4 regions of the Streptomyces sp. NPDC090106 genome follow, and region 2 is predicted to be linked to each of the others. Evidence: riboswitches for the same ligand, from Rfam matches in the RefSeq annotation. Region 2 holds a riboswitch; each other region holds the start of a gene.
What was found. Region 2 has a riboswitch for cobalamin ahead of metE (5-methyltetrahydropteroyltriglutamate--homocysteine S-methyltransferase). Riboswitches for the same ligand answer to the same signal wherever they lie in the genome.
Positions count from the first base shown of each region.

Region 1: linked by a shared signal. The riboswitch ahead of ACIPSE_RS17180 (prenyltransferase/squalene oxidase repeat-containing protein) and the one ahead of metE (5-methyltetrahydropteroyltriglutamate--homocysteine S-methyltransferase) in region 2 are both predicted to bind cobalamin.
Region 3: linked by a shared signal. The riboswitch ahead of ACIPSE_RS19930 (cobalamin biosynthesis protein) and the one ahead of metE (5-methyltetrahydropteroyltriglutamate--homocysteine S-methyltransferase) in region 2 are both predicted to bind cobalamin.
Region 4: linked by a shared signal. The riboswitch ahead of ACIPSE_RS42385 (ABC transporter substrate-binding protein) and the one ahead of metE (5-methyltetrahydropteroyltriglutamate--homocysteine S-methyltransferase) in region 2 are both predicted to bind cobalamin.

Region 1 is NZ_JBIVDS010000005.1:27,923-32,125, reverse strand. It holds gene ACIPSE_RS17190 (aldehyde dehydrogenase) at 1-524, opposite strand, end outside; gene ACIPSE_RS17185 (MBL fold metallo-hydrolase) at 725-1,762, shown strand; cobalamin riboswitch at 1,838-1,972, shown strand; gene ACIPSE_RS17180 (prenyltransferase/squalene oxidase repeat-containing protein) at 2,091-3,320, shown strand; gene ACIPSE_RS17175 (SCO2322 family protein) at 3,317-3,958, shown strand; gene ACIPSE_RS17170 (CbiQ family ECF transporter T component) at 3,948-4,203, shown strand, end outside.
Region 2 is NZ_JBIVDS010000006.1:273-4,475, reverse strand. It holds gene ACIPSE_RS20300 (MFS transporter) at 1-1,256, shown strand, start outside; cobalamin riboswitch at 1,259-1,485, shown strand; gene metE (5-methyltetrahydropteroyltriglutamate--homocysteine S-methyltransferase) at 1,638-3,968, shown strand; partial or broken gene ACIPSE_RS20290 (methylmalonyl-CoA mutase family protein) at 4,159-4,203, shown strand, end outside.
Region 3 is NZ_JBIVDS010000005.1:638,863-643,065, forward strand. It holds gene ACIPSE_RS19925 (cobyric acid synthase) at 1-838, opposite strand, end outside; gene ACIPSE_RS19930 (cobalamin biosynthesis protein) at 835-1,776, opposite strand; cobalamin riboswitch at 1,876-2,018, opposite strand; gene ACIPSE_RS19935 (hypothetical protein) at 2,199-2,420, opposite strand; gene ACIPSE_RS19940 (anion permease) at 2,451-3,677, opposite strand; gene ACIPSE_RS19945 (lysozyme) at 3,831-4,203, opposite strand, start outside.
Region 4 is NZ_JBIVDS010000020.1:11,980-16,182, reverse strand. It holds gene ACIPSE_RS42400 (hypothetical protein) at 1-302, shown strand, start outside; gene ACIPSE_RS42395 (formylglycine-generating enzyme family protein) at 313-1,206, opposite strand; gene ACIPSE_RS42390 (CoA-binding protein) at 1,265-1,672, opposite strand; cobalamin riboswitch at 1,747-1,935, shown strand; gene ACIPSE_RS42385 (ABC transporter substrate-binding protein) at 1,978-2,991, shown strand; gene ACIPSE_RS42380 (FecCD family ABC transporter permease) at 2,988-4,004, shown strand; gene ACIPSE_RS42375 (ABC transporter ATP-binding protein) at 4,001-4,203, shown strand, end outside.

The sequences.
Region 1 (4,203 bases), on a different contig from region 2:
GTGCAGCCGGCCAGCAGCGCGGGGGCCAGCTTGGCGGCGGCGACGAACTGCGGGACGTTCCACGGGACGACGGCCGCCACGACCCCGACCGGCTCGCGGCGCACGAGGATCTTGCCGAGGACGCCGTCGCGCTGCTCCTCGTAGGTGAAGTCGCGCGCGACCGTGATCGCCGCGTCCCACACCATCATCGCGCCGAGCGCCTGCGCCAGGACGCTCCAGGAGTACGGGGAGCCGTTCTCGGAGGAGATGACGCGGGCGATCTCCTCGTGCCGGACGAGGATGCCGTCCTTGATGCGGGTGACGACCTCGATCCGCTCGTCCAACGACAGCCGGGGCCAGGGCCCTTCGTCGAACGCCCGCCGCGCGGCGGCCACCGCGCGGTCCACGTCCCCGGGCGCGGCGTGCGGCACCCGCCCGATGACCTCCTCGGTGTGCGGGGAGATCACCTCGATGACGTCCGGGCCGAGGGGGTCGGTCAACTCCCCGCCGATGAAAAGCTGTCCGTGTTCCACGAGCTCGGTCATCGCCGACCGCCTCCCCGGGAGCTGACTCTGACGGTTCATCAGATTCTGAGATACCGGAACTGATACCAGTTCCACTCGGATGAGTCCACAGACCTCACACCGGTTCACCGTGCCGCCGGAGCCGGTCCGAGTAGGTGACTGGGGCTCCCACAGGAACCCGTTCTAGTTATAGTGACGGGAACGCGGAGACGGGGGAACCCATGTCACAGCCCAGGCCCACGGTCGGCGACCACGGTGGGGGTGTCCGGTCCCTCAGGGTCCCCATCCCGGACAACCCGCTCGGCCACACACTCGTCTACGTCGTCGACACCGACCGGGGTCCGGTGCTGATCGACACGGGCTGGGACGACCCCGCGTCCTGGGACACCCTCGCGGCCGGTCTCGCCGCGTGCGGCACCGCGCCCGGCGAGATCCACGGCGTGGTGATCACCCACCACCACCCCGACCACCACGGCCTGTCCGGCAAGGTGCGGGACGCCTCCGGCGCCTGGATCGCGATGCACGAGGCCGACGCCGCCATCGTCCGCCGCACCCGCGAGACCCGGTCCGAGCGCTGGTACACCTACATGACCGCGAAGCTGACGGCCGCCGGCGCCCCGGAGGAGCACATCGCGCCCCTGCGCTCGCCCCGCCCGCGCCGCCTCCCCGGCTTCTCCCCCGCCCTGCCCGACCGCGAGATCGTCCCCGGCGAGACGCTGCCGCTGCCCGGCCGGCGGCTGCGCGCGATCTGGACCCCGGGCCACACGCCGGGCCATGTCTGCCTGCACCTGGAGGAGGACCACCCGGAACGGCTCCCCGGCAACGGGCGCCTGTTCTCCGGCGACCACCTGCTGCCCGAGATCACCCCGCACATCGGCCTCTACGAGGACCCCGACGACGCCACCGTCACCGACCCCCTCGGCGACTACCTCGACTCCCTGGAACGCGTCGGCCGCCTCGCCCCCGCCGAGGTGCTCCCCGCCCACCAGCACGCCTTCCCCGACGCCCCGTCCCGCGTACGGGAGTTGCTCGCCCACCACGAGGAACGCCTCACCGGCCTGCACACCCTCCTGGCCCGGCCCCTCACCCCCTGGCAGCTGGCCGAGCGCATGGAGTGGAACCGCCCCTGGTCCGACATCCCCTACGCCTCACGCACCATCGCCGTCTCGGAGGCGGAGGCCCACGTCCGCCGCCTGGTCAAACTGGGCCGCGCGGAGGCGGTCGCGGGGAGCGACCCGGTGACGTACGTGGCGGTGTGAGGGCACCGGGCGCGCACCTACCCGAAGCCGTGCCTCCGGGGCCCGCTCACAGGGGGCTCCCAGGCGCGTCGGCACGGCCCGGTACAGTGACCGGGTCGTCATCACACCCGTACGGGGGAAAGCCGGTGCAATTCCGGCGCTGACCCGCAACCGTGAGCCGCCCGCGAACCAGGGGCGGCGAGCCGGATCGCCCCGTGCGGTGCTCATGACCGGCTCACGCGCGTCGGCAACCGGCCGGCGCACGGCACCGTCGAGGTCTACGGGGCCGAGCCGCCCGGGGTCGTCCCGTGCTGCCCGGCTCCCCCGCAGGGAGAGGCATCCGCCGATCATGAACGTCCGCCGCAGCGCCGCGGCCCTGGCCGCCACCGCCGTGCTCGCCACGGCCGCCCCGGCCGTGGCCGCGTCCCCCTCCCCCTCGCCCTCCACAGCCGTCCCGGACGGCCTGTACGGCTCGGCGGACCCGACGTACGACGGCGTGTGGCGGCAGTCGCTGACCCTGCTCGCGCAGCGGGAGCAGGGTGTCGAGCCGGCCGCGACGGCGGTGGACTGGCTCGTCGGCCAGCAGTGCGCGAACGGCGCCTTCCCCGCGTTCCGCGCCGACCCCGCCCAGGCGTGCGACGCGAAGGTCATGGTCGACACCAACAGCACGGCCGTCGCGGCGCAGGCCCTCGCCGGGAACGACAAGGCGGTGTCCAAGGCCCTCGCCTGGCTGCGGTCGGTCCAGAACACCGACGGCGGCTGGGGCTACACCGAGGGCGGGGCCAGCGACGCGAACTCCACGTCCGTCGTCATCGGCGCGTTCCGCTCCGCCGGACGGTCGGTCACGGAGGTCGAGAAGGACGGGCACACCCCCTCGGACGCCCTGCTGGAGCTCGCCCTGCCCTGCACGGGCGACGGCGCGGGCGCCTTCGCCTACCAGCCCGGCAAGAAGGGCGAGCTCACCGCCAACGCGGACGCCACGGCCGCGGCCGTGCTGAGCGCCTTCGGCGGACAGCCGGGGGCCGTGGTGCCCGGCGCCGACCAGGCCTCCACGTCCTGCGCGAAGCCCGGCGACCTCACGCGGGCCGCCCGCAACGGCGCCGCGTACCTCGTCGGCGCGATGGGCGAGGACGCCCACCTCATGTCGGCGCTGCCCGGCTCCGAGGACCAGCCGGACTTCGGCAACACCGCCGACGCGGTCGTCGCCCTGTCCGCCGCCGGCTTCACGAGCGAGGCCGCCGCCTCCGCCCGCTGGCTCGCGGCCAACTCCCTCGAATGGGCCGGGCAGAGCGGCCCCGCCGCCTACGCCCAGCTCGTCTTCGCCGCCCGCGCCGCCGGCCTGGACCCGCGCGCCTTCGGCGGCGAGGACCTGATCGCGCTGCTCGACGCGACCGGCCCGAAGCCGGCGAGCGTGCCCGCCGCGAAGGGGACCGGCGCCGCCGGGGACAAGGAGAAGGACAAGAAGGAGGACGAGGACGGCGGGGGCGTCGGCGTCTGGTGGATCGTCGGCGTCGGACTCGTCGGCGGCATCGGCATCGGCTTCCTCCTCAGCGGGCGCACCAGGAAGCGGCAGCCGTGATCCGCCGGGTCCTCGCACCCGTCCTGGCCGCGCTCGTCCTCGTGACCGGCGCCGCCCAGGCGGCCCAGGCCACCGGCTACCGCTACTGGTCGTTCTGGGACCGCGCCGGCACCGCCTGGACGTACGCGACCCAGGGCCCGGCGACCGCCGTGCCGTCCGACGGCGACGTCCAGGGCTTCCGGTTCGCGGTCAGCGAGGACTCCTCCGAGGCGACGACACCGCGCACGGCGGACTTCGCGGACCTCTGCGCGGACACCCCCGCGCGGGACGGCCGCAAGCGCGTCGCGCTCGTCCTCGACTTCGGTACGGCGGCGGACGCCCCGGCGGGCGAGACCCCGCCCGCGCTCCGCACCGCGTGCGCGTCGGTGGCCGAGGACGCGACGACCGCGGAGGCCCTCGCCTCGGTCGCGAAGCCCCTGCGCTACGACACCAACGCCCTGCTGTGCGCGATCTCCGGGTACCCGGAGTCGGGCTGCGGCGAGCAGGTGGCGCACCAGGACGGCGACAGGACCGACCGGAAGAAGGCCGCGTCGGAGGAACCCGGCCCGTCCGTGGGCCTGTTCGCGGGCGTCGCGGCGGTGGCGGTGCTGGGCGGGGCGGCGGTGTGGCAGGCGAGGCGTCGCAGACATGCCCGCTGAGCCGCGGCGGCCCGCGCCCGACTCCCCGCACCCCGGGGCCTGGTGGCTCTGGGCCCTGTCCCTCGGCGTCGCGGCGACCCGCACCACCAACCCGCTGCTGCTCGCCCTCCTCATGGCGACCTCCGGGTACGTGGTCGCGGCCCGCCGCCCCGACGCCCCCTGGGCCCGCTCCTACGGCGCGTTCGTGAAGCTGGCCCTCGCCGTCCTGCTCATCCGTCTCGTCTTCGCCGTCACCCTCGGCTCAC
Region 2 (4,203 bases):
TCATCGCCTTCCGCGCCCTCCAGGGCTTCTTCGGCGCCCTGCTGATGCCGAACACCCTCGGCATGCTCCGGGCGGTGTTCCCGCCGCGGAAGTTCGGCATGGCGGTCGGCATCTGGGCGATGGTCTCCTCGGTCTCCACCGCGCTCGGCCCGATCGTCGGCGGACTGCTCGTGCAGCACGTGAACTGGGAGTCGGTCTTCTACATCAACGCCCCGATCGGTGTCGCCGCTCTCGTGTTCAGCGCGCTCGTGCTGCCGCAGAGCAAGAACGCCGCCGCCGCGGACGAGAAGTTCGACATCGCCGGGGTGGTCCTGCTCGCGCTCGGTCTGCTCGCGCTCGTCTTCGGCGTCGTCAAGGGCGAGACCTGGGGCTGGACCTCGGGCGGCACGCTCGGCTCGATCGGGGCGGGCCTGGCCCTGGTGCTGGTCTTCGGCTGGTACGAGACCCGGGTGGCGTCCCCGCTCCTGCCGATGCGGCTGTTCCGCAACCCGGCGCTCACCATCGGCACCGTCATCACCGCGCTGAACTTCTTCGTCCTGCTCGGCGTGATCTTCTTCGTCATGCTCTACCTCCAGAACGTGCGCGGCTTCAGCCCCGTGGAGGCCGGGGTGCGGACCCTGCCGCTGAGCCTCGCCTCGGTCGTCGCCTCCCCGCTGGGCGCGGCGCTCACCGACCGGTTCGGGCCCCGGCTGACGATGCCGCTCGGCATGGTGCTCCAGGGCGCCGCCTGCTTCACGATGCTGAGCTGGAGCGCCGACTCGTCGTACGCCACGATGTGGCCGCCGTTCATCGCGCTCGGGCTCGGTGTCGGCATGGTGATGTCGTCGTCCTCGGACGCGATCGTCGGCAACGCCCCGGTGAAGGACGGCGGTGTGGCGGGCGGCCTCCAGGCGACGGCCCTCCAGATCGGCGGCGCGCTCGGCACCTCGGTGCTGGTCTCCCTGATCAGCGGTCGCGTCGGGTCCACCCTGAGCGGCGAACTCACCTCCGCCGGGGTCCCGTCGGCCGCCGCCGAGGGGCTCGCCGAGGCGAAGGACGCCGTGGCGATGGGCGTGGCGCCGGTGTCGGACGAGATGCCCGAGCAGCTCAGGTCCGCGGTCGTCGAGGGCAGTCACCAGGCGTTCATGAACGGCGTCCACACGTCCGTCCTGGTCGCGGGTGTGCTGTGCGTGCTGGGCGCGTTGACGGCGGTCGTCGGCGTACGCCGCACCACGGCTCCCGGGGAGAAGGTGGCTGCGGTGGCGGTCGCGCACTGACTAAGGTGGCCCGTGCAGCTGGTTCGCCCCGTCCGCCAGGCGGGGCGTCGTAAGAGGGAACCCGGTGAGATTCCGGGACTGCCCCGCAGCGGTGAGTGGGAACGAGCGCCGTCATACGCACTGGGTCCGGACAACGGGCCTGGGAAGCGACGGCCAGTAGGTGTCCTCGGTGAGATGCGCGAGGACGTGCCCGCGAGTCCGAAGACCTGCCGGCTGCCCGGGCGCGAAGCACTCGCGCGCGGTGTCCCGGTGACCTCGTGGGCGGGTCGGCGTGCGGAACCCGGTGGCTTCGGCCGCCGGGCACTCACCCCTTCGCGTCCTCGTCCCGTCGCCGGGATCTCAGGGAATCGTCTCGCGAAGGAGATCTCCGTGACCAGCAGCATGACCGGCACCGCGACGAGCGGGCGGACGACCGTACGGGCCACCGTGTACGGCCACCCCCGGCAGGGCCCCGGCCGGGAGCTGAAGCGGGCCGTCGAAGGCTATTGGAAGGGCCGCGTCGGCGCCGCCGAACTCCGTGCGACCGCGGCCGAGTTGCGCGCCGCGAACTGGCGGCGGCTCACCGGGGCGGGCATCGACGAGGTGCCGACCGGCGACTTCTCGCTCTACGACCACGTCCTGGACACCACCGTCATGGTCGGTGCGGTCCCGGAGCGGCACCGGGCGGCCGTCGAAGCCGACGCGCTGGACGGGTACTTCGCCATGGCGCGCGGCACGCAGGACGTCGCTCCGCTGGAGATGACGAAGTGGTTCGACACCAACTACCACTATCTGGTGCCCGAGTTGGGCCCGGACACCGTCTTCGCCGCCGAACCGGCGCAGCAGGTTGCGGAGTTGCGGGAGGCCCTCGCCCTCGGTCTCACCGCCCGGCCGGTCCTGGTGGGGCCGGTGACCTATCTGCTGCTCGCCAAGCCCGCGCCCGGCGCCCCCGCGGACTTCGAGCCGCTGACCCTGCTGGACCGGCTGCTGCCGGTGTACGCCGAGGTCCTCGCCGACCTGCGCGCGGCGGGCGCCGAGTGGGTGCAGCTCGACGAGCCCGCCCTGGTGCAGGACCGCACCCCGGCGGAGCTGAACGCGGCGGCCCGCGCCTACCGGGACCTGGGCGGCATCCCGGCGGGCGACCGGCCCAAGCTGCTGGTCGCCTCCTACTTCGACCGGCTCGGCGAGGCCCTGCCGGTGCTGGCCCAGGCACCCGTGGAGGGACTCGCCCTGGACCTGACGGGGTCCGGCGCCGCCAACCTGGACGACCTGGCGGCGGTCGGCGGACTGCCCGGCAAGCGGCTGGTGGCCGGGGTCGTCGACGGCCGCAACGTCTGGGTGAACGACCTGGCGAAGTCCCTCTCCGTGCTCGGCACCCTGCTGGGGCTCGCCGACCGGGTGGACGTGGCCGCGTCCTGCTCGCTGCTGCACGTTCCCCTGGACACGGCGGCCGAGAAGGACATCGACCCGCAGATCCTGCGCTGGCTCGCCTTCGCCCGGCAGAAGACCGCCGAGATCGTCACCCTCGCCCGGGGCCTGAGCCGCGGGACCGCCGCCATCACCGCCGAACTGGCCGCGAACCGCGCCGTGCTGGCCTCCCGCGCCGCCTCCCCGCTCACCCACGACCCGGCGGTCAGGTCCCGTGCCTCCGCCGTGACCGGGGACGACACCCGCCGCGCGCAGCCGTACGCCGAGCGGGCCGCCGCCCAGCGGGAGCGGCTCGGGCTGCCGCCGCTGCCCGTCACGACCATCGGCTCGTTCCCGCAGACCGCCGAACTGCGCACCGCCCGAGCCGACTTGAGGGCGGGCCGGATCGACACCGCCGCCTACGAGGAGCGCATCAGGGCGGAGATCGGCGAGGTGATCGCCTTCCAGGAGAAGGCCGGCGTGGACGTCCTCGTGCACGGCGAACCCGAACGCAACGACATGGTCCAGTACTTCGCCGAGCAGCTGACCGGCTACCTCGCCACCCGCCACGGCTGGGTCCAGTCCTACGGCACCCGGTACGTCCGCCCGCCGGTCCTCGCCGGTGACATCTCCCGCCCCGGACCGATGACGGTGCGCTGGACGTCGTACGCCCGGTCGCTGACCTCACGGCCGGTCAAGGGCATGCTGACCGGGCCGGTCACCATGCTCGCCTGGTCCTTCGTCCGGGACGACCAGCCGCTCGCCGAGACGGCCCGGCAGGTCGCGCTCGCGCTGCGGGACGAGGTCGCCGACCTGGAGGCGGCGGGGACCTCCGTGATCCAGGTCGACGAGCCCGCGCTGCGGGAGACGCTGCCGCCGCGCGCCGCCGACCACGCCGCCTACCTCGCGTGGGCGACGGAGGCGTTCCGGCTGACGACCGCCGGGGTGCGGCCGGACACCCAGATCCACACCCACATGTGCTACGCCGAGTTCGGTGACGTCGTCGGGGCCATCGACGACCTCGACGCCGACGTGATCAGCCTGGAGGCCGCCCGCTCCCATATGCAGGTGGCCCGGGAGCTGGCCGCGCACGGCTATCCGCGGGAGGCGGGACCCGGCGTGTACGACATCCACTCGCCGCGCGTGCCGAGCGCCGGGGAGGCGGCGGAGCTGCTGCGGACCGGGCTGGCGGCGATCCCCGCCGAGCGGCTGTGGGTCAACCCCGACTGCGGGCTGAAGACCCGGGGCTGGCCGGAGACCCGGGCCTCGCTGGAGAACCTGGTCGCCGCCGCGCGCACGGTGAGGGGTGAACTCACGGCCCGTTGACACGGCGGGAGCCGCCGGGACACCCTCCCCGCCGGGGCCCTCGACGCCTCGGCGGGGTGCCGGCGGGCCCTCGCCGGGGCTCCTCGCGGGGCCCCGGCGGGGGCAGCGACCCACGTCACACACGACGCGAGAACAAGCTCACAACCGCTGCCTCTAATGCTCCTCTGCCGCCGTGTCCTAGCATCCGAGCATGACGGTCCTGCCTGACGACGGGCTTTCGCTGGCCGCCGAGTTC
Region 3 (4,203 bases), on a different contig from region 2:
CGGTGAAGTTGGACATCAGGGGGACGGCGCAGACGGCGATCCGCAGCACGTCCTCGCCGTGGGGCGGGGCGACGTTCGACTCGCGCACGGTGCCGCGCAGCGAGATGCGCAGCCCGTCCTCCTCGTCGATGCCGAGCCCGTGCCGGAACGGCAGCACCCCGTAGGTGTGCCGTCCGGTGAGTCCGTGGAGCATGTCGAGGCCGGGTTCGAGGAGCCCGACGTCGCCCCGGAACTTGTTGACGAGGAACCCGGCGACGAGCCGCTGGTCCTCCGGCGACAGCAGGGCGACGGTTCCGAAGAAGGAGGCGAAGACCCCGCCCCGGTCGATGTCCCCGACAACGAGGACGGGCAGCCCGGCGTTGCGGGCGATGCCCATGTTGACGATGTCGGTGCGCCGCAGGTTGATCTCGGCGGGGGACCCGGCGCCCTCGCAGATCACCGCGTCGTACGTGCCCCGCAGTTCGGCCAGGCAGTCCAGGACCGTCCCCAGCAACCGCTGCTGCCGTCCGCCGTGGTAGCCGCGCGCGCTCATCTCCCCGACGGGCTTGCCCATCAGCACGACCTGGCTGCTCTGGTCGCCGCCGGGCTTGAGCAGCACGGGGTTCATCAGCGCGGACGGTTCGATCCGGCAGGCCTGGGCCTGCATGGCCTGCGCCCGCCCGATCTCGGCGCCCTCGCGCGTCACGAACGAGTTGAGGGACATGTTCTGCGCCTTGAACGGGGCGACCTTCACCCCCTGCCGCACCAGCCACCGGCAGATCCCGGCGGTGACGACGCTCTTCCCGGCGTCGGAGGTGGTCCCCGCGACGAGCAGCCCCCCGCCCAAGCTCCCGCTCATCCCTTGCGCCCCTTCAGCAGAGCCCGCCCGGCGACGCTCACCCCGAGCGCCAGCAGCCCGACGCGCCGCGACAGCCGTACGGCGCGTTCGATGTCGTACGAGGCGACGGCCCGCCCCTCGCCGTTGAGTACGGGCCGGTGCTCGACGCGCCCCGCGTAGGAGAGCGTCCCGCCGAGCCGTACGCCGAGGGCGCCCGCGAACGAGGCCTCCACGGGGCCGGCGTTGGGGCTCGGGTGCTTGGCGGCGTCCTGGCGCCAGGCGCGGACGGCGCCCCGGCGGTCGTCCCCGCCGAGCGCGGCCAGCACGGCGGTCAGCCGCGCCCCCGGCCAGCCGGCCACGTCGTCCAGGCGCGCGGACGCCCAGCCGTACCGCAGGTACCGTTCGGAGCGGTGGCCGACCATCGCGTCGAGGGTGTTGACGGCCCGGAACCCGAGCAGCCCCGGCACCCCGCCGACGGCTCCCCACACGAGCGCGCCGACGACGGCGTCGGAGGTGTTCTCGGCGACGGACTCGACGACGGCGCGGGCGATCCCGTCGGAGTCGAGCGCCTGCGGGTCGCGCCCGCACAGATGGGGCAGCCGGGCCCGGGCCGCGTCGACGTCCCCGGCGTCCAGCGCCCGCCCGACGACCCGGGCCTCGCGCGCGAGGGAGGTCCCCCCGACGACGGCCCAGGTGGCGGCGGCGGTCAGGGCGACGGAGGCGGCACGGGAGGGGCGCACGGCCCGCTCGGCCACGGCCCCGAGGGCGACGGCGCTCCCGGCGCACACGGCGGTGTGCAGGGCGCCCCACCCGCGGTGGTCCCGCCACAGCACCCGCTCCACGGCTCCCGCGGCCCGCCCGAACGCGGCGACCGGATGCCCCCGGCGGGGATCGCCGAGCAGCAGGTCACCGAGGAGGCCGGCGGCGGCGCCGTACGCGAAGACGCGATCGGCACGCACCGGTTCAGCCGATCGGGAGTGCGCGGGACGGTCCGGTCACAGGGTTCGGTCGGCAGGCGAACATCGCGATATGTCCTCACTCAGGGTGTCCACGCCCTGGTTCGACGAGACCGGCGGTGAGAGTTCCTGGCTCCCGGGGGTGTCTACCCCGGTGACAGTGGCGGGACCGCGCCGGATTCGCACCGGCTTCCTCTTCTGCCGCCGTACATGGCCCCGGAAGTCCACCACGCCCCCGGAACGGCCGTCAACTTGCCGTTGACCTGCGGGAGCGGAGTGTGGACAACCCCACACCGGCACCGTGACGACGGGCTCGCGGCGACCGGCTCACGGCATGTTTCCCGCCCCGGTGGGCACACAGAGGTCCGCCCTGTCCGGTCCCCGGGAAGGGGACCGGACAGGGCGGACGGGAACGCTGCCGGGTGTCAGGCCACGATCAGGTAGATGCCGTAGCCGACCGCCGCCGCGCAGGCGGCGAAGCAGGCGTAGGCGCCGGTGACCGCGAGGGCGGCGGTGCCGCCCTGTGCGACGGCCCGCTCCTGGCGGGACAGGCCCATCACGCCGAGGGTGAAGAGGGCCACCAGAGCCACGGTGACCACGAGGCTGACGCCGAAGACGGAGCCGAGTGCCGCCCAGTCGATTTCCATGATGCGCTTCCTTGGGTTGCCTGGTGGGGGTCAGGCCGTGGCCTGCGACGGGGTGGGTTCGGTGGCCGCGGGGGCCGGGATCGTGGCGGTCAGGTCGCCGGTGGGCGGCGGGGTGACCGCGGCGATCGCCGTGGTGACGACACCGGCGGGCTCGGCGTCGGCGTCGTTGACGTTGGTGTGGTCGACGACCTCGCGGCGGGAGAGCTTCCAGATCCAGGCGCTGGAGCCGATGAGGAAGGCCGCCACGATCGCGGTGCCCCAGCTGCCGAGGCCGGTGACGTACTCGGCGAGCGCGCCGACCAGGGCCGCCGCCGGGAGGGTCAGGCCCCAGGCCACGAACATCCGGGTGGCGGTGGACCAGCGGACCACGCCGCCCTTGCGGCCGAGGCCCGCGCCCATCACCGATCCGGAGACGGAGTGCGTGGTGGACAGGGAGAAGCCGAGGTGCGAGGAGGCCAGGATGACGGTCGCCGCGCTGGTCTGGGCGGCGAAGCCCTGCTGCGGCTGGAGGTCGGTCAGGCCCTTGCCCATGGTGCGGATGATGCGCCAACCGCCGAGGTAGGTGCCGAGGGCGATGGCCATGCCCGCGGAGAGGATGACCCACAGCGGCGGGTCGGAGTCGGGGGCGACGGCGCCGCCGGCGACCAGGGCGAGGGTGATGATGCCCATCGTCTTCTGGGCGTCGTTGGTGCCGTGGGCGAGGGAGACGAGACCGGCGGAGGCGATCTGGCCCGCGCGGTAGCCCTTCGCGGCGGCCTTGCCGTCGGCCTTCCTGCCGATCGAGTAGGACAGCCGCGTGGCCAGCATGGCCGCGAGACCGGCGACGATCGGGGCCACGACGGCCGGGATCAGGACCTTGGTGACGAGGACGTCGCCGTGGACCGCGCCGACGCCCGCCGAGGCGATGGTCGCGCCGATCAGGCCGCCCATGAGGGCGTGGGAGGAACTGGAGGGCAGGCCCACCAGCCAGGTGAGGAGGTTCCAGAGGATCGCGCCGACCAGGGCGGCGAAGATGACCTCGGGACGGATGCCGGTCTCGTCGACGAGACCCTTGGAGATCGTGTTGGCGACCTCCACGGAGAGGAAGGCGCCCACAAGGTTCAGCACGGCGGACATGGCCACCGCGACCTTGGGCTTGAGTGCACCGGTCGAGATGGTCGTGGCCATCGCGTTGGCGGTGTCGTGAAAACCGTTCGTGAAATCGAACGCAAGTGCGGTTACCACCACAATCGCGAGGATCAGCGAGAAGTTTTCCATTTACCCAGGCAATCGTTCGAGGTCATTGGTCGGATGAACGTAGGTAACCTGGATGAACGGAAGGTGAACTGAGGCGGGCCGCATGGTGTCCGAACGGACTGGTTCCGGTCTGATCGTTTCCCGCCGGAACCACGCGGTCCGTTCGTCGCACGGCTAGGCGCCCCGGGCGAACCTCTTGAGCTGTGCCATGGAGCCGTTGAAGAGATTCTGGTCACCCGGCAGAGAGCCGCTGTTGTCGTACTGCCAGAGCGTCCAGAACGACCACCCGGCGGGCAGCGACCCGGCGTCCGCCGCGTCGTAACGGGCGATCCACAGGGCGTGATCCGACGCGAAGGCGCGGCTGCCGCCGGTGCACCTGTTCCACCAGTGGGCCGTCGTGTAGATCACCGGACGGCGCCCGGTGAGCCGCTTGGTCTCGTCGCTGAAGGACTTGATCCACCGCACCAGCGCGGAGCTCTTCATGTCGTAGCACTTGTGCTTGGCGTCGTACGGGTTGTACTCGATGTCGAGCGCCGGCGGCAGGGTC
Region 4 (4,203 bases), on a different contig from region 2:
CCGGAAAGGGCGGCCTGAGCGCCGGGGACCGCAAGAGGATCGTGGCGGCCGTCGACCAGGAGATGCGCGCGAGCGCCAAGGGCCGCCGCATCGGCATGGTCATCACCTTCGGCATCGCGCCCCAGGCCCAGCTGGGCGCCGCCACCGATCTCGCCGAGGACGTCAACGCCACCCTCAAGTCCCGGCGCCCGCAAGCCTTCTGCGGCGGCAACGTGGGCACCCGGCCGTTCTGGGGCGGCGGACCGGCGGACCACGTGGAGATAGAGCTCTACTACATCAACGCGTGCGAGGACGGCCGTTAGGCAGCCGGGCTCACCCCGCGCAGCGGAACCCCGTGTGGCCGCTGGACGAGTCCGGGGTGTTCGCGCTTCTGGCGGCCACGCGGTAGCGGTTGCAGTACGAGCGGTGGCACAGGTACGAGCCGCCGCGGATGACCCGTGACGCCTCCGTGCGGTCCCACGGGTCGGCGCACCACTCCCACACATTGCCGGAGACGTTGTACAGCCCGAAGCCGTTGGGTTCGAAGGCGGTCACGGGGGCGGTGCCCCGGTGGCCGTCGGCGGCCGTGTTCCTCGTCGGGAAGGTGCCCCGCCAGATGTTGCAGCGGAACGCACCGCCGGGGTCGAGTTCGTCGCCCCACGGGTAGCGCTTCTGCTCCAGGCCGCCGCGGGCCGCGTACTCCCACTCCGCCTCCGTGGGCAGCCGCCGGCCCGCCCAGGCCGCGTAGGCCGCCGCGTCGTGCCACGACACGTGCACGACGGGATGGTCCGCCCGGTCGGCGACCGAACTCCCGGGCCCCTCCGGCATGTTCCACGCCGCGCCGGCGACCGCGCACCACCACGGCGTCTGCTCGGGACGCGGCGCGCCCCGGCGCAGCGCGGCGGGCAGGAACCCGGCGAAGACGTACGACCAGTCCAGCCGCTCGGCGTCGGTGACGTACCCGGTGTCGTCGACGAACGCCGCGAACCGTTCGTTGGTCACCGCGTACGCGTCGATACGGAACGGCTCGACCCGTACCGTCCGCACCGGCCCCTCTCCGTCGGCCGGGAAGCCCTGCGCGTCCTCGGCGCCCATGAGGAACGCGCCGCCGGGCAGCGCCACCGTCCCGTCGTCGCCGACCGGCGTCCGGGCCGGCGGCACCGCGATCCGCGGCAGGTCCACGGCACCGGAGGAGGGCGCGCAGCAGGGCGAGGGGGAGTCGTGCATGGTCGGCGAGCCTACGCCGCCTCCCTGTGCCGAGGGCCGGGGCCGGCGACCGCCGGGGTCAGCCCAGCCGGGGGATCTCGATCGCCGGGCAGCGGTCCATGACCATGTCGAGTCCGGCGGCGCGTGTCCGGTCGTACGCCTCCTCGTCGATCACCCCGAGCTGGAACCAGACCGCCCTGGCCCCCTTGGCGACGGCCTCGTCCGCGACGGCCCCGGCGAGGTCGCTGTTGACGAAGACGTCGACGACGTCCACGTCGAAGGGGATCTCGGCGAGGGAGGCGTAGCCCTGCTCGCCGTGCACGGTCTCCGCCTTGGGGTGCACGGGCACGACCCGCTTGCCGTACCGCTGGAGCGCCGCGGCCACGCCGTACGCGGCGCGCCGCGTGTTGGACGACAGGCCCACCACGGCCCAGGTGTCCCCGCTCTCGGTGAGCATCCTGCGGATCGTCGCTTCGTCGCCGTGCACGGTCGTCTCCCAAGGTCGCGTGGCCGGTCGGGCCCTTGGCACAACAGTGCGCGGCGCCCGGCGATTCCCGGCCGTGATAGCTTGCCGAGGCCAGTCGAACCCATGTACGTGGGTCAGGGAATCCGGTGTGAATCCGGAACTGACGCGCAGCGGTGAGGGGGACGGGCGGGGCCTTTCGCCACTGGACGCCGTACGCGTCCGGGAAGGCGCCCCGTGCCGGACGAACCCGAGTCCGAAGACCTGCTGGCGCGTTCCGTACGACCGGGCTCCGCGTTCGAGCCCTCGACGACTGAGGACCTGTTCCCGTGCCCCAAGCACGTTCCACCGCCCTGCTCCTGGCGGGCGCCTTCCTGCTGACCGCCTGCTCCGACGGCGGTTCCGGCGCCGCCGACACCAAGGCCGCCGTGACCCTGAAAAACTGCGGCGAGACCGTCCGCGTCGAGACGCCCCCGAAGCGGGCCGTCTCCCTCAACCAGGGCACCACCGAGATCATGCTGTCCCTCGGCCTCGCCGACCGCATAGTGGGCACCGCGACCTGGACCGACCCCGTACTGAAGAACCTGGAGAAGGCGAACGCGAAGGTGCCGCGCCTCGCCGACAACGCGCCCTCCTACGAGAAGGTCCTGGCCGCCGAACCCGACTTCGTCGCCGCCTCCTTCGTCTCCACGCTCGGCAAGGGCGGCGTCGCCACCCGCGAGCAGTTCGGGAAGCTGGGCGTGCCGACGTACGTCTCCCCGTCGGACTGCGCGGGCAAGGACAACACCGGGGACGGCGACGGCTCGCGCAGGACGCCGCTGGGGATCGACGCCGTCTACGGCGAGATCCGCGACCTCGCGGCCGTGTTCGGCGTGGAGGAGCGCGGCGAGAAACTCGTCGCCACGCTCAAGCAGCGGATGAAGAAGGCCACTTCGGGCCTCGACGCCTCGGACGTCAGCGTCCTGTACTGGTTCGCCAACGCCGAGTCGCCCTACATGGCGGGCTGTTGCGGCGCGCCCGGCATCATCACCCGCAGCCTCGGCGCGAAGAACGTCTTCGACGACTCGCACGAGGAGTGGCCGCAGATCAACTGGGAGACGGTCGCCGACCGCGACCCGGACGTCCTCGTCATCGGCGACCTCACCCGCAAGTCGCAGACCGCCGAATCCGCCGCGCGGAAGATCGGGTTCCTGGAGAGCGACCCGGTCACCAGGAACATGACCGCCGTCCGCGAGAAGCGGTACGTGCTGCTCAGCGGGCAGGCCATGAACCCGAGCATCCGCACCGTCGACGGCGTGGAGACGGTCGCGGCCGGGCTCCGCGCGGCCGGGCTCGGCACGTGACGGTGCGGCCCTGGGCGCTCGGGACCGCCGGCGCGCTGCTGCTCGCCGGCTCCCTCGCCGTCGCGATCACCATCGGCCCGGCGGACATCGGCGTCGCCGACGTGTGGTCGACCGTGCTGGCCCATCTCGGCCTCGGCACCTCAGGGCTCCCGCCCATCCGCGACGGCATCGTCTGGGAGCTGCGGCTGCCCCGCACCCTCCTGGCCGCCGTCTGCGGGGCCGGGCTCGCCGTGTGCGGCGCGGTCATGCAGTCGCTGCTGCGCAACCCGCTCGCCGACCCCTTCGTCCTCGGCGTCTCCTCCGGCGCCTCGACCGGGGCCGTCGCGGTGGTCGTCCTGGGCGTCGGCGGCGGGCTCGTCCCGGTGTCGGCCGGCGCGTTCCTCGGCGCCCTCGTCTCCTTCGCGCTCGTCCTGCTGCTCAGCCACACCCTCGGCGGCAGCACCGACCGGGTCGTCCTCGCGGGTGTCGCCGCGATGCAGCTCTTCTCCGCGCTCACCTCGTTCGTGGTGATGACCGCCGCCGACGCCGAGACCACCCGCGGCGTCCTGTTCTGGCTCCTCGGCTCGCTGAGCGGCGCGGGCTGGACCGACGTCGCCGTCTGCACGGCCGTCCTCGCCGCCGCGCTCGTCGTCTGCCTGTCGTACGCCCGCACCCTCGACGCGTTCGCCTTCGGCCAGGACGCCGCCGCGGCCCTCGGCGTCTCCGTGGCCCGCACCCGGCTCGTCCTGCTCTGCGTCACGGCGCTGCTCACCGCCGCGCTGGTCAGCTCGGCCGGGGCGATCGGCTTCGTGGGCCTCGTGCTGCCGCACGCCGTCCGGGCGCTCGTCGGCCCCGGGCACGCGCGGCTGCTGCCGCTGTCGGCGCTCGCCGGGGCGGTGTTCCTGGTGTGGGTGGACACCCTCGCCCGTACCGTCCTCGACCCGCAGGAGGTCCCCGTGGGCGTCGTGACCTCCCTGATCGGCGTACCCGCGTTCGTGGCGGTGCTGTACCGGACCCGGGGGGCGGCGCGATGAGCCTCGCCGCGGACCGGGTCGGGCGGACGACCGACGGCCATCTCCTCCTCGACGGCGTCACCCTCGCCCCCGCGCCGGGCTCCGTCGTCGGGCTCCTCGGGCCCAACGGCTCCGGCAAGTCCACGCTCATCCGCCTCCTCGCCGGACTCCTCGCGCCGACCGCCGGGGTCGTCACGCTCGACGACGCCCCGCTGGCCGG